Regions from separate parts of the Pseudomonas sp. Stari2 genome, predicted to be linked through region 2. Evidence: predicted binding sites of a transcription regulator. Region 2 holds the regulator's gene; each other region holds the start of a gene.
The links. The regulator sigma-54, encoded in region 2, starts transcription at its own class of promoters, with help from an activator protein. The targets are predictions, from matches to a motif close to ANTGGCATNNANNTTGCTNT.

Region 1 (3,210 bases), 620 kb from region 2:
CAGCTCTTCCAGGGCTTCTTTCAGGCTGCCGCAAACTTGCGGGATCTCTTTCGCCTCTTCAGGCGGCAGGTCGTACAGGTTTTTGTCGGCAGCATCGCCTGGGTGGATCTTGTTCTGGATACCGTCCAGACCGGCCATCAGCAGTGCTGCGAAAGCCAGGTACGGGTTGGCAGCCGGATCCGGGAAACGTGCTTCGATACGACGGCCGCGTGGGCTGTTGACGTAAGGAATACGGATCGAGGCGGAACGGTTGCGAGCCGAGTAGGCCAGCATCACCGGAGCTTCGAAACCTGGCACCAGACGCTTGTAGGAGTTGGTGGCCGGGTTGGTGAAGCCGTTCAGGGCCTTACCGTGCTTGATGATGCCGCCGATGAAGTACAGGGCGGTTTCGGACAGGCCGGCATAGCCTTCGCCAGCGAAGGTGTTCTTGCCATCTTTGGCGATGGACATGTGAACGTGCATACCCGAACCGTTATCGCCGTACAGAGGCTTCGGCATGAAGGTCGCGGTGCGGCCATAGGCATCGGCCACGTTGTGTACAACGTATTTCAGAGTCTGAACTTCGTCAGCTTTCTTCACCAAGGTGTTGAACTTGACACCAATTTCGTTTTGACCGGCAGTCGCCACTTCGTGGTGGTGAACTTCAACGGTCTGACCCATCTCTTCCAGTGCGTTGCACATGGCGGTACGGATTTCGTGGTCGTGGTCGAACGGCGGAACCGGGAAGTAGCCGCCTTTCACGCCTGGACGGTGGCCCTTGTTGCCGCCTTCCACGTCCTGGTCGGACATCCACGAGCCTTGCTCGGAGTAGATCTTGAACATCGAGCCGGAGATGTCGGACTTGAACTTCACTTCGTCGAAGATGAAGAACTCAGGCTCTGGACCGGCGAATACGGTGTCACCGATACCGGTGGTCTTCAGGTATTCCTCGGCGCGGTGGGCGATGGCGCGCGGGTCGCGATCGTAACCCTGCATGGTCGAAGGTTCGATGATGTCGCAGACCAGGATCAGGGTCGGCTCTTCGGTGAACGGGTCCAGAACGGCGGTTTCGTCGTCCGGCAGCAGGATCATGTCGGAGGCTTCGATGCCTTTCCAGCCAGCGATGGAGGAACCGTCGAACATCTTGCCAACTTCGAAGAAGTCGTCTTCCAGCGCATCGCGAGCCGGCATGGTCACGTGGTGCTGAGTGCCTTTGGTGTCCGTGAAGCGCAGATCAATCCACTTGACGTCATGATCTTTGATGAGTTGAACCGACTTCGACATAGTGTCCTCCGGGTGGCTTAGGGCTGGTAGTGGATGCCCTTAAATGTTGGTGATGCCGGCGCGAATACTCTGCCAAGGCAACCTGCCTCACAAGGGAGCAAATTGCATGCCAGTGCCCCAGCATGGGTTTTTTGCCCCAAATTCACGCTTATTAAGGTACGAAACGCATAAAGGCTGAAAATCTCGCCCTTTAATGTAGCGCCACAAGCCGAAAACGACCCGTTTTGGTGCATGCAAAACCTTCTGCACATTAACTGGTTAAACCTTGAGCAATTTCCGCTATAATCCGCGCCCCCCTTTTTCGGCTGGCCCAGCGCGCGCTGTTTTCATGAAACTAATCGTAAAAGTCTTCCCCGAGATCACCATCAAAAGCCGACCTGTCCGGACGAAATTCATCCGCCAGCTGGCCAAGAACATCCGCACCGTGCTCCGCGACCTGGACCCGGCCGTGGTGGTGAACGGCGTGTGGGACAATCTCGAGCTGGAAACCCGCGTAACCGATCCCAAGGCCCTGAAAGAGATGGGCGAGCGCCTGACCTGCATGCCGGGCATCGCGCACTTTCTGCAGATCGACGAGTACCCGCTGGGCGACTTCGACGACATCACCGAGAAGTGCAAGCAGCACTATGGCGATGCACTGGCCGGGAAGATTTTCTCGGTGCGCTGCAAACGTGCGGGCAAGCATGCATTCAGCTCGATGGACATCGAAAAATACGTCGGCAGCAAGCTGCGCCGTGAGTGCGGTGCCGCCGGAATCGACCTGAAAGCGCCGGAAATCGAAGTCCGCATCGAAGTTCGCGACAAACGGTTGTTTGTTATCCACAGCCAGCACAATGGCATCGGCGGCTACCCGCTTGGTGCGCTGGAACAGACGCTCGTATTGATGTCCGGCGGCTTTGACTCGACGGTTGCCGCCTACCAGATCATGCGTCGTGGCCTGATGGCGCACTTCTGCTTCTTCAATCTGGGCGGTCGTGCCCACGAATTGGGCGTGATGGAAGTCGCGCATTTCATCTGGAAGAAGTACGGCAGCTCGCAACGCGTGCTATTTGTCAGTGTCCCGTTCGAAGAAGTGTTGGGCGAAATTCTCGGCAAAGTCGATAACAGTCATATGGGCGTCGTATTGAAGCGTATGATGTTGCGCGCGTCCTCGGCCATCGCCGAGCGTCTGCACATTGATGCGCTGGTCACCGGTGAGGCGATCTCCCAGGTGTCGAGCCAGACGCTGCCGAACCTGTCGGTGATCGACTGCGTGACCGACAAACTGGTCCTGCGCCCGCTGATCGTCGCCCACAAGCAGGACATCATCGACACGGCCAACGAGATCGGCACCGCCGATTTCGCCCGGCACATGCCGGAATACTGCGGGGTCATTTCGGTCAATCCGAAAACCGCCGCCAAGCGTGGTCGCGTTGAGCACGAAGAGCAGGAATTCGACATGGCGGTGCTTGAGCGTGCGCTCGCAAACGCCAGACTGGTGCCGATCGATCGGGTGATCGACGAATTGGGCCAGGATTTGCAAATCGAAGAAGTCAGCGAAGCACTGGCCGGCCAGATCGTCATCGACATCCGTCACCCGGATGCCGCCGAGGATGAGCCGCTGGAGCTCGAGGGCATAGAAGTACAGACGATGCCGTTCTACGCAGTGAACGCTCGTTTCAAGGAGCTGGATCCGACTCGCCAGTACCTGCTGTATTGCGACAAAGGCGTGATGAGTCGCCTGCATGCTCACCATTTGCTCAGTGAGGGGCATGCCAATGTGCGCGTTTATCGACCGAGCTAAGTGCCCGGGGCTGTTTGCCTGTGGCCTGCGTCACCGGCCCCCCGACACCGCCGTCAAGCTGTAACGGCCATGCCGGACACTACTGCTAATCGCTGCCAAGACTTGTCAGCAAACCGAATCCTCTGATCGAGATACACAAGTGATCGAAAATCTACGCAACATCG
Region 2 (3,210 bases):
CCATGACCCGTGCGCCCAACGGCGATATCGACGTCGTGACTTCGGTGGGCAACCTGGCCTACTTCGAGCAGTTGCAGACCCAGGGCGACGCCAAGCCGGTCCAGGGCTACGGCGTGACCATTCAGTACCACGCGCAGCAAAACCGCGTAGTACTGATCGACAAGGCCAAGGTCATCGACAAGGACAATAACGTCACCCAAGGCGAGAAAATCGTCTATGACACGGTGAAAAAGCTGGCCAGCGCGGGTCGTGCCACCGGCAACAAAGTCACCGAAGCGCGTCCGCGCATTGACATGGTGATCCAGCCGAAGAAGAAAACCGACGAGAAAACCCAGTAATGGCAACCCTGAAAGCTCAGCACCTTGCCAAGGCCTATAAAAGCCGCCAGGTCGTGCGCGATGTCAGCCTGTCAATCGACAGCGGTCAGATCGTCGGCCTGCTCGGCCCCAACGGCGCCGGCAAGACCACCTGCTTCTACATGATCGTCGGCCTGGTGCAGGCCGATCAGGGTCGCGTGCTGATCGACGACCTGGACGTCAGCCACCAGCCGATGCACGGCCGCGCCAAGGCCGGTATCGGCTATCTGCCACAGGAAGCGTCGATCTTTCGCAAACTGTCGGTAGCCGACAACATCATGGCCATCCTCGAGACCCGTCAGGAGCTCGACAAGGCCGGCCGTCGCAAGGAGCTGGAAAGCCTGCTGCAGGAATTCCACATCAGCCACATCCGCGACAACCTCGGCATGAGCCTGTCCGGTGGTGAGCGTCGCCGGGTGGAAATTGCCCGTGCACTGGCCACCGCACCGAAATTCATCCTGCTCGACGAACCGTTCGCCGGTGTCGACCCGATCTCCGTGGGCGACATCAAGCAGATCATTCACCACCTCAAGGCCAAGGGCATCGGTGTGTTGATCACCGACCACAACGTCCGCGAGACGCTGGATATCTGCGAAACGGCCTACATCGTCAATGACGGCCAACTGATCGCCGAAGGCGACTCCGCGACCATCCTCGCCAACGATCTGGTGAAGGAAGTGTATCTGGGTCACGAGTTCCGTCTGTAAACGCGACAGCATTCGACCGACCGTCCGGGTGCTGTAACGTTGAAGCGCACTTTTATACGCTTTTATTGTTACAGCGCTCTAGGCAAACACGACAGTTTCAGGCATATAATTTGCTTAAGTTTGGCGCTTCGGCGCCCTGTAGTGGATGGCGCATAGCGCCGGCGAATAAGGTGTTAAGCCCCTGCCATGAAACCATCGCTAGTCTTGAGAATGGGCCAGCAGCTGACGATGACACCGCAGCTGCAACAGGCCATCCGCCTGCTCCAATTGTCGACCCTGGACCTGCAACAGGAAATCCAGGAGGCTCTGGAATCCAATCCGATGCTCGAACGCCAGGAAGACGGCGACGACTTCGACAACTCCGATCCCATGGCCGACAACGCCGAACAGAAGCCCAACACCGAGATTCAGGAGCCTTCCTATCAGGAGACCGCCCCAACGGTCGACAATCTTGAAGAAGGCGAATGGAACGAGCGAATCCCCAACGAACTGCCTGTCGACACCGCCTGGGAAGACGTCTACCAGACCAGCGCCAGCAGCCTGCCAAGCAGCGATGACGACGAGTGGGACTTCACCACCCGCACCTCTGCTGGCGAGAGCCTGCAAAGCCACTTGCTGTGGCAGTTGAACCTGGCACCGATGTCCGACACCGATCGCCTGATCGCCGTGACCCTGATCGATTGCATCAACAATCAGGGTTACCTCGACGAAACCCTTGAAGAAATCCTCGACGCCTTCGACCCGGAGCTCGACATAGAGCTGGACGAGATCGAAGCCGTCCTGCACCGCATCCAGCAATTCGAACCTGCCGGGATTGGTGCACGCAACCTGGGCGAATGCCTGCTGCTGCAATTGCGCCAGCTGTCGGCCAAGACCCCTTGGCTGGCCGAGGCCAAACGCCTGGTCACCGATTACATCGACCTGCTCGGCAGCCGCGACTACAGCCAGTTGATGCGGCGCATGAAGCTCAAGGAAGATGAACTGCGCCAGGTCATCGAACTGGTACAGAGCCTCAATCCGCGCCCTGGTTCGCAGATCGAATCCACCGAAGCCGAATACGTGGTGCCTGACGTGATCGTGCGCAAGGATAACGAGCGCTGGCTGGTCGAGCTGAACCAGGAATCGGTGCCGCGCCTGCGGGTCAACGCCCAGTACGCCGGTTTCGTACGCCGCGCCGACACCAGCGCCGACAACACGTTCATGCGCAATCAGTTGCAGGAAGCCCGCTGGTTCATCAAGAGCCTGCAAAGCCGCAACGAAACCCTGATGAAAGTAGCGACCCAGATCGTCGAGCATCAGCGCGGTTTTCTTGAATACGGCGACGAAGCCATGAAGCCACTCGTGCTGCATGACATCGCTGAAGCGGTGGGCATGCACGAGTCGACAATTTCCCGGGTAACCACACAAAAATTCATGCATACCCCACGGGGCATATATGAACTGAAATACTTTTTCTCCAGCCACGTCAGCACCTCCGAAGGCGGCGAATGCTCGTCCACGGCAATCCGCGCGATCATCAAGAAACTGGTTGCTGCGGAAAATCAGAAAAAGCCGTTGAGTGACAGCAAGATCGCTGGTTTACTGGAAGCACAAGGCATTCAGGTGGCTCGCCGCACCGTCGCCAAGTACCGCGAATCCCTCGGGATCGCGCCTTCGAGCGAACGCAAGCGGTTGATGTAAGCCACGTTACAGCGTTCCAGTGGCAGGCTCTTCGGCCTGCCGCTTTATGCACTGGCAACGAAGGAGAAGCTGTATGCAAGTCAACATCAGTGGACACCAACTGGAAGTTACCCAACCTCTCCGTGAGTACGTTGAGCAAAAGCTCAAGAGGCTTGAGGGGCATTTCGACAAGATCACCAACGTGCAAGTCACGATGTGCGTCGAGAAGCTGAAGCAGAAAATCGAAGCCACGCTGCATATTCCCGGCAACGAGGTCGTCGCAAACGCGGAACATACCGATATGTACGCAGCGATCGACGCGCTGACCGACAAGCTTGATAAACAACTCAAAAAGCATAAGGAAAAGACCCAGAGCCTGCTTCAGGGCGCTACCGGTCGATAACCCCCACCCCCATGATCCGACTTGAAAGCATCCTGACCCCCGGCCGTTCCCTGGTGAACGTGCCGGGCGGCAGTAAAAAGAAAGC
Region 3 (3,210 bases), 720 kb from region 2:
AGTCCACTGCCAGAACCGCATCGGCATCCTGCGCGACATTCTCAATCTGCTGGTGGAGTACGGGATCAACGTCGCCCGCGGCGAGGTCGGCGGTGAGCACGGCAACGCGATCTATCTGCATTGTCCGAACCTGATCAATCTGCAGTTCCAGGCGTTGCGGCCCAAATTCGAAGCCATCGCCGGGGTGTTCGGCGTCAAGCGAGTAGGGCTGATGCCCAGCGAGCGTCGGCACATGGAGCTGAATGCGTTGCTCGGTGCACTGGAGTTTCCGGTATTGTCGATCGATATGGGTGGCTCGATCGTTGCCGCCAACCGTGCTGCGGCGCAGTTGCTCGGGGTGCGGGTGGACGAGGTGCCGGGGATTCCGCTGTCGCGTTACGCCGAAGACTTCGACCTGCCGGAACTGGTGCGTGCCAACAAGTCGCGAATCAACGGCATGCGGGTCAAGGTCAAGGGCGATATCTTTCTGGCCGACATCGCCCCGCTGCAATCGGAGCACGACGACAGCGAGGCCATGGCCGGTGCGGTATTGACGCTGCACCGGGCGGACCGGGTTGGCGAGCGCATCTATAACGTGCGCAAGCAGGAGTTGCGTGGTTTCGACAGCATCTTCCAGAGCTCGAAAGTGATGGCGGCGGTGGTGCGCGAAGCCCGGCGCATGGCGCCGCTCGATGCGCCTCTTCTAATTGAAGGCGAAACCGGCACCGGTAAAGAGTTGCTGGCGCGGGCCTGTCACCTGGCGAGCCCGCGTGGCCAGTCGCCGTTGATGGCGCTCAACTGTGCGGGGCTGCCGGAGTCGATGGCCGAGACCGAACTGTTCGGCTACGGTCCCGGTGCCTTTGAAGGCGCGCGGGCGGAAGGCAAGCTCGGGCTGCTGGAGCTGACGGCGGGCGGGACGTTGTTCCTTGATGGTGTCGGCGAAATGAGCCCGCGCTTGCAGGTGAAATTGCTGCGCTTCCTGCAGGACGGATGTTTCCGTCGAGTGGGTAGTGATGAAGAGGTTTATCTGGATGTGCGGGTGATCTGCGCCACCCAGGTCGACCTGTCAGAGTTGTGTGCTCGCGGCGAGTTTCGCCAGGATTTGTACCACCGCCTCAACGTGCTCTCATTGCACATTCCGCCGCTGCGCGAATGTCTCGACGGTTTGACGCCGCTGGTGGAGCACTTCCTTGATCAGGCCAGTCGGCAGATCGGTTGTCCGTTGCCGAAACTGGCACCGGCGGCGATGGATCGGCTCAGTCATTACCATTGGCCGGGCAACGTGAGGCAACTGGAGAATGTGCTGTTCCAGGCGGTTTCGCTGTGTGATGGCGGGACGGTCAAAGCCGAACATATTCGTCTGCCAGACTATGGCGTGCGTCAGCCGCTTGGCGATTTCTCCCTCGAAGGCGGGCTGGACGAGATTGTCGGGCGCTTCGAGAAAGCAGTGCTGGAGCGTTTGTATTCCGAGCATCCTAGCAGTCGGCAACTGGGTAAGCGGCTAGGCGTCTCGCACACCACGATTGCCAACAAACTGCGTGAATATGAGGTAGGCAAGACCGATTCTTGATCCCTGCGCGATCGCTCCTGCGCAACGCACGGGGCGATCGCGCAGCACCATTGCCGCCAAGCGGCATGACACCGCCGGTTTTTCGTCTTCGATACATTTCCTTCTTTCCCGCAAAACCCCTCAAGTCCTTTGTTTATCGGGTCCTCGACCGCCAGAAAAAAGTTGGTCTGCAAATTGCTTGTGGCTCAGCAGTACAGCGGTGGGCGGCAAACGTCCGGCATGCAGAGGAAAGAGTGTGGACAAGTACCTTTATGTGGCAATGACCGGCGCCAGCCAGAACGCTCTGGCGCAAAAGGCTCATGCCAACAACCTGGCGAACATCTCCACCAATGGTTTTCAGCGCGACCTGGAGCAGGCGCGTTCGATGCCGGTGTTCGGTGACAGCTTTCCGGCGCGTGCGTTTGCCATGAGCGAACGGCCTGCCACCGATTTCACTCCGGGCTCCCTGGTGCAGACCGGGCGTGACCTCGACGTGGCCGTCAGCGGCAACGGCTTCATTGCCGTACAGAACCCCAATGGCGGCGAAAGCTACGTGCGCACCGGCAGCCTGAATATCGACGCCCTTGGCGTGTTGCGTGCCGGCAACGGCATGCCGGTCCTGGGCAATGGCGGCCCGATTGCCATTCCGCCGGAGCAGCAGGTGGAAGTCGGCGAAGACGGCACCATCAGTATCCGTGCGATGGGCGAGGGTCCGCGCGTAATGGCCGAAGTCGACCGGATCAAGTTGGTCAATCCTGACATCAAGAACATGAACAAGGGTCTGGACGGTTCGATCTACACCAAGGACGGCCAGCCTGCGCCGGCCGACGCCAACGTCAAACTGGTGTCGGGTTTCCTGGAGTCGAGCAACGTCAATGCCGTGGAAGAGATGACCTCGGTGCTGGCCCTGGCCAAGCAGTTCGAGTTGCACGTCAAGATGATGAATACCGCCAAAGACGACGACCAGGCCATGGCTCGGGTCTTGCAGATCAGCTAATTATCAGAACGTCGCGCCGTAAAACAGGCGCACGAGGAGAATCGAATGCTTCCGGCTCTATGGGTTGCCAAAACAGGTCTGTCCGCCCAGGACACCAACCTGACCACCATTTCCAACAACCTGGCCAACGTGTCGACCACGGGTTTCAAACGTGACCGCGCCGAGTTCCAGGACCTGCTGTATCAGATCAAGCGTCAGCCAGGCGCCCAGTCGACCCAGGACAGCGAACTGCCGTCGGGTCTGCAAGTGGGTACCGGTGTGCGCATCGTCGGCACCCAGAAAAACTTCACCGCCGGTAGCCTGCAAACCACCGAGCAGCCGCTGGACATGGCCATCGATGGCCGTGGTTTCTTCCAGATCCTGCAGCCGGATGGCACCACGTCCTACACCCGTGACGGTACTTTCCACCTCGACTCCAATGGCCAGATCGTCAACGCCAGCGGTTTCGCTCTGGAGCCGGCAATTGTCATCCCGAACAACGCTCAGACCTTTACCGTCGGCCGTGACGGCACCGTGTCGATCACCGTTGCCGGCAACGCTGCTTCTCAAGTGATCGGCAACCTGCAGACCGCTGACTTCATCAACCCGGCCGGTCTGCAAGCCGTGGGCAACAACCTGTTCCTGGAAACCGCCGCTTCCGGCGCGCCGCAAGTCGGTACTCCGGGCCTGAACGGTTTCGGCACCA
Region 4 (3,210 bases), 960 kb from region 2:
AGATCGACGGCACCGTGGTCGACATGTGCAAGGAATTTCTGCCGAACCACTCCAAGGGCGCTTACGACGATCCACGCCTGAACCTGGTGATCGATGACGGCATGCGTTTCGTCGCGACCACCACTGAAAAGTTCGACGTGATCATTTCCGACTCCACCGACCCGATCGGCCCGGGCGAAGTGCTGTTCTCGGAAAACTTCTACCAGGCCTGCCACCGCTGCCTGAACGAGGGCGGCATCCTCGTGACCCAGAACGGCACGCCGTTCATGCAGATCGAAGAAGTGAAAACCACCGCCGGTCGCCTGCGCAGCCTGTTCCCGGACTGGCACTTCTATCAGGCGGCCGTGCCGACCTACATCGGCGGTTCGATGACCTTCGCCTGGGGCTCGACCAACCCGGCCTACCGCAAGCTGAGCCGCGAAACCCTGCAGCAGCGCTTTATCGGCAGCGGCATCGTCACCCGTTACTACAACCCGGAAATCCACATCGGCGCCTTCGCCTTGCCGCAATACGTGCTGCAAGCGGTGAACAAGCCAAGCAACGACTGATCACTCAGCCGTCATCACTGTGGGAGCAAGCGACTTCGCTCCCACAGATGAAATGTTTTTCATGTTTCACCGGTGTAAACCTTTTGAACGATCATTCCTGACAAAAGTCGAGATAGTTGTAAGCCCATTTGCGGGTTTGTTCGAGGAGGCTCCAATGCAAAAGTGGAAAGTCACTTTCGTGGATGATCACGGTGAAATTGTCGATGAAGTCTTCGAACGTGCGGAATGCCCCAGCGACGATGAGGCCGCACGACTGATCAAGGAACGACTCCTTCCTGTCGCCGCCGCACTGGATCTCAATGATCTGGAAGGGCGTACCTCCGATGCAGGCGCCAAAAGCCTGAAGACCCAGAACAGCATCGAAATCCGCAGCATCACTCCCGTCTGAAAAACTTCTTGTCCGTAACGCACCAGGCCTTGGCAGCGGCTCTATCTTGGGGCTACTCTGCAAGCGAGATCAGCGAACGGATCGCTAAGGTCTGGTCTTGTCAGCTACATGCTTGTTTCCCGCCGGCAACACGGTTGCCGTAGCGCTTGAGCCGTTCGGCCAGTGCAGGGAATACGGAAAGTCTATCCATCTATGCGAGGGGGACGTTCATGAGCACAGCCTATCAAGAAGACATCAGCAGCAACGTGCTGCGCCGCATGAAAGAAGGCGGTTTCGATTTTTCCCGATTCCATCCCATCGAGTTCTACGCCATTTTCCCGGACGAGGAGCGGGCGCGCAGGGCGGCAGGCAAGTTTCGCGGTGAATCGATCAATGCCCAGGTCAGTGCGCGCGACGACGGCGCGTGGTCCCTGGAATTGAGCAAGGTGATGTACGCAACCTACGACGACATCGGCGATTTCGAACAGGGCTTTTCGGCGGTGGTCGAGCCTCTGGGCGGCATCATCGAAGGTTGGGGCGTGAAGCAGGAGGTGCGCAACCGCCATCGTTTGAACTGATCACCCTCGCAACACGTCGAGCAACGGCTGACCTTCGGGTCGGCCGTTGTCGTTTCTGCAGCTTGAACATTGCATGGCAAAACCCTGAAACAAGAATCCGGCGCAAAAAAAAGCCACCTGAAGAGGTGGCTGAAAGGGAAGACCGGAAGGAGAGGAAACCGGTCAGGGTTACGGCCGGGAGGGCTGCCGGGGCAGTCCGGATCAGTTGGGCTGCGTGCTTCGTCAGGGACGTTTTGCAGCGGATGCGCGGATTATCCGCAGCCGGCGCCGGGCAGTGAAATCAACTCTGACTATGCTGGTGATAGGCGACGGGACTGCGTCGCAATGAGGCGGGGGCGATCAGGTTGGGGCATTTGCCGCACAGGAATGGTGCGGTGCGTGTGGCGTGAATATCCAACCGATTGAAATCAAAGCGTTTATGCCGATGGCACGGGCCTTGCGAAGGCCTGTAGGTCCGGAGTGACAAGGAGTACGGCATGATCCGCACCTATTTTGATGAAATGTACGATGCCGGCGGCCAGATCCGCCCGCATTACCGGGAGTTTGCCCGCTGGCTGGCGGAAACGCCTGACGAACTGCTAGCCCAGCGGCGACGCGAGGCCGATCTGCTGTTCCATCGTGCCGGGATCACTTTCACGCTCTACGGGGACGAGCAAGGGACAGAACGTCTGATTCCCTTCGACACCATTCCGCGCAGCATACCCGCCAGCGAGTGGCGGATCGTCGAGCGCGGCTGCATCCAGCGGGTCAAGGCGTTGAACATGTTTCTCGCCGACCTTTATCACGAGCAACGCATCATCAAGGCCGGGATCATTCCCGCCGAGCAGGTGCTGGCCAACGAGCAATACCAGTTGGCGATGCAGGGGCTGGATCTGCACCGCGATATCTATTCGCACATCTCCGGCGTCGATCTGGTGCGCGACGGCGACGGCACCTATTACGTGCTCGAGGACAACCTGCGCACGCCCAGCGGCGTCAGCTACATGCTCGAAGACCGCAAGATGATGATGCGCCTGTTCCCTGAACTGTTCGCAGCCCAGCGCATCGCTCCGATCGACCATTACCCGAATCTGCTGCTCGACACCCTGAAAAGCTCAAGCCCGATCGACGATCCGAGTGTCGTGGTGCTGACACCGGGGCGGTTCAACAGCGCGTTTTTCGAACATGCGTTCCTGGCCCGGGAAATGGGCGTGGAGCTGGTGGAGGGCGCGGATCTGTTCGTGCGCGACGACAAGGTTTTCATGCGCACCACCGACGGCCCGAAAGCGGTGGACGTGATCTACCGCCGACTCGACGACGCGTTTCTTGATCCATTGGCATTCCGCCCGGATTCGATGCTCGGCGTGCCGGGCCTGCTGTCGTCGTATCGCTCCGGCAACGTGGTGCTGGCCAATGCCATCGGCACCGGGGTGGCGGACGACAAGTCGGTGTATCCGTTCGTCACCGAGATGATCCGTTTCTACCTCGATGAAGAGCCGATCCTGAAGAACGTGCCGACCTGGCAATGCCGTAATCCGTCTGAACTATCCCATGTACTGGCCAATCTTCCGGATCTGGTGGTCAAGGAAACCCAGGGCTCCGGCGGTTACGGAATGCTCGTGGGGCCGGCGGCGACAACCGCGGAAATCGATGCATTCCGCGAGCGGATCAAAGCCAAGCCCCACGCGTACATCGCCCAACCGACGCTGTCGCTGTCGACCTGTCCGACCTTTGTCGA

Region 1: glnA (glutamate--ammonia ligase) is a predicted target of sigma-54. The motif match lies at 1,358-1,377, and genes of this name have one in related genera.
Region 3: NH234_RS08860 (flagellar basal body rod protein FlgF) is a predicted target of sigma-54. The motif match lies at 1,711-1,730, and genes of this name have one in related genera.
Region 4: NH234_RS10020 (circularly permuted type 2 ATP-grasp protein) is a predicted target of sigma-54. The motif match lies at 1,917-1,936, and genes of this name have one in related genera.

What each region holds. Positions count from the first base shown of each region.
Region 1 covers NZ_CP099760.1:584,542-587,751, forward strand. Annotated here, with positions in the region: gene glnA (glutamate--ammonia ligase) at 1-1,263, opposite strand, end outside; gene thiI (tRNA uracil 4-sulfurtransferase ThiI) at 1,592-3,046, shown strand; gene typA (translational GTPase TypA) at 3,186-3,210, shown strand, end outside.
Region 2 covers NZ_CP099760.1:1,207,424-1,210,633, reverse strand. Annotated here, with positions in the region: gene lptA (lipopolysaccharide transport periplasmic protein LptA) at 1-338, shown strand, start outside; gene lptB (LPS export ABC transporter ATP-binding protein) at 338-1,063, shown strand; gene NH234_RS05330 (RNA polymerase factor sigma-54) at 1,250-2,743, shown strand; gene raiA (ribosome-associated translation inhibitor RaiA) at 2,817-3,125, shown strand; gene ptsN (PTS IIA-like nitrogen regulatory protein PtsN) at 3,137-3,210, shown strand, end outside.
Region 3 covers NZ_CP099760.1:1,922,623-1,925,832, forward strand. Annotated here, with positions in the region: gene NH234_RS08855 (sigma-54-dependent transcriptional regulator) at 1-1,549, shown strand, start outside; gene NH234_RS08860 (flagellar basal body rod protein FlgF) at 1,785-2,525, shown strand; gene flgG (flagellar basal-body rod protein FlgG) at 2,571-3,210, shown strand, end outside.
Region 4 covers NZ_CP099760.1:2,163,925-2,167,134, forward strand. Annotated here, with positions in the region: gene speE (polyamine aminopropyltransferase) at 1-548, shown strand, start outside; gene NH234_RS10010 (hypothetical protein) at 703-936, shown strand; gene NH234_RS10015 (ribonuclease E inhibitor RraB) at 1,146-1,493, shown strand; gene NH234_RS10020 (circularly permuted type 2 ATP-grasp protein) at 1,970-3,210, shown strand, end outside.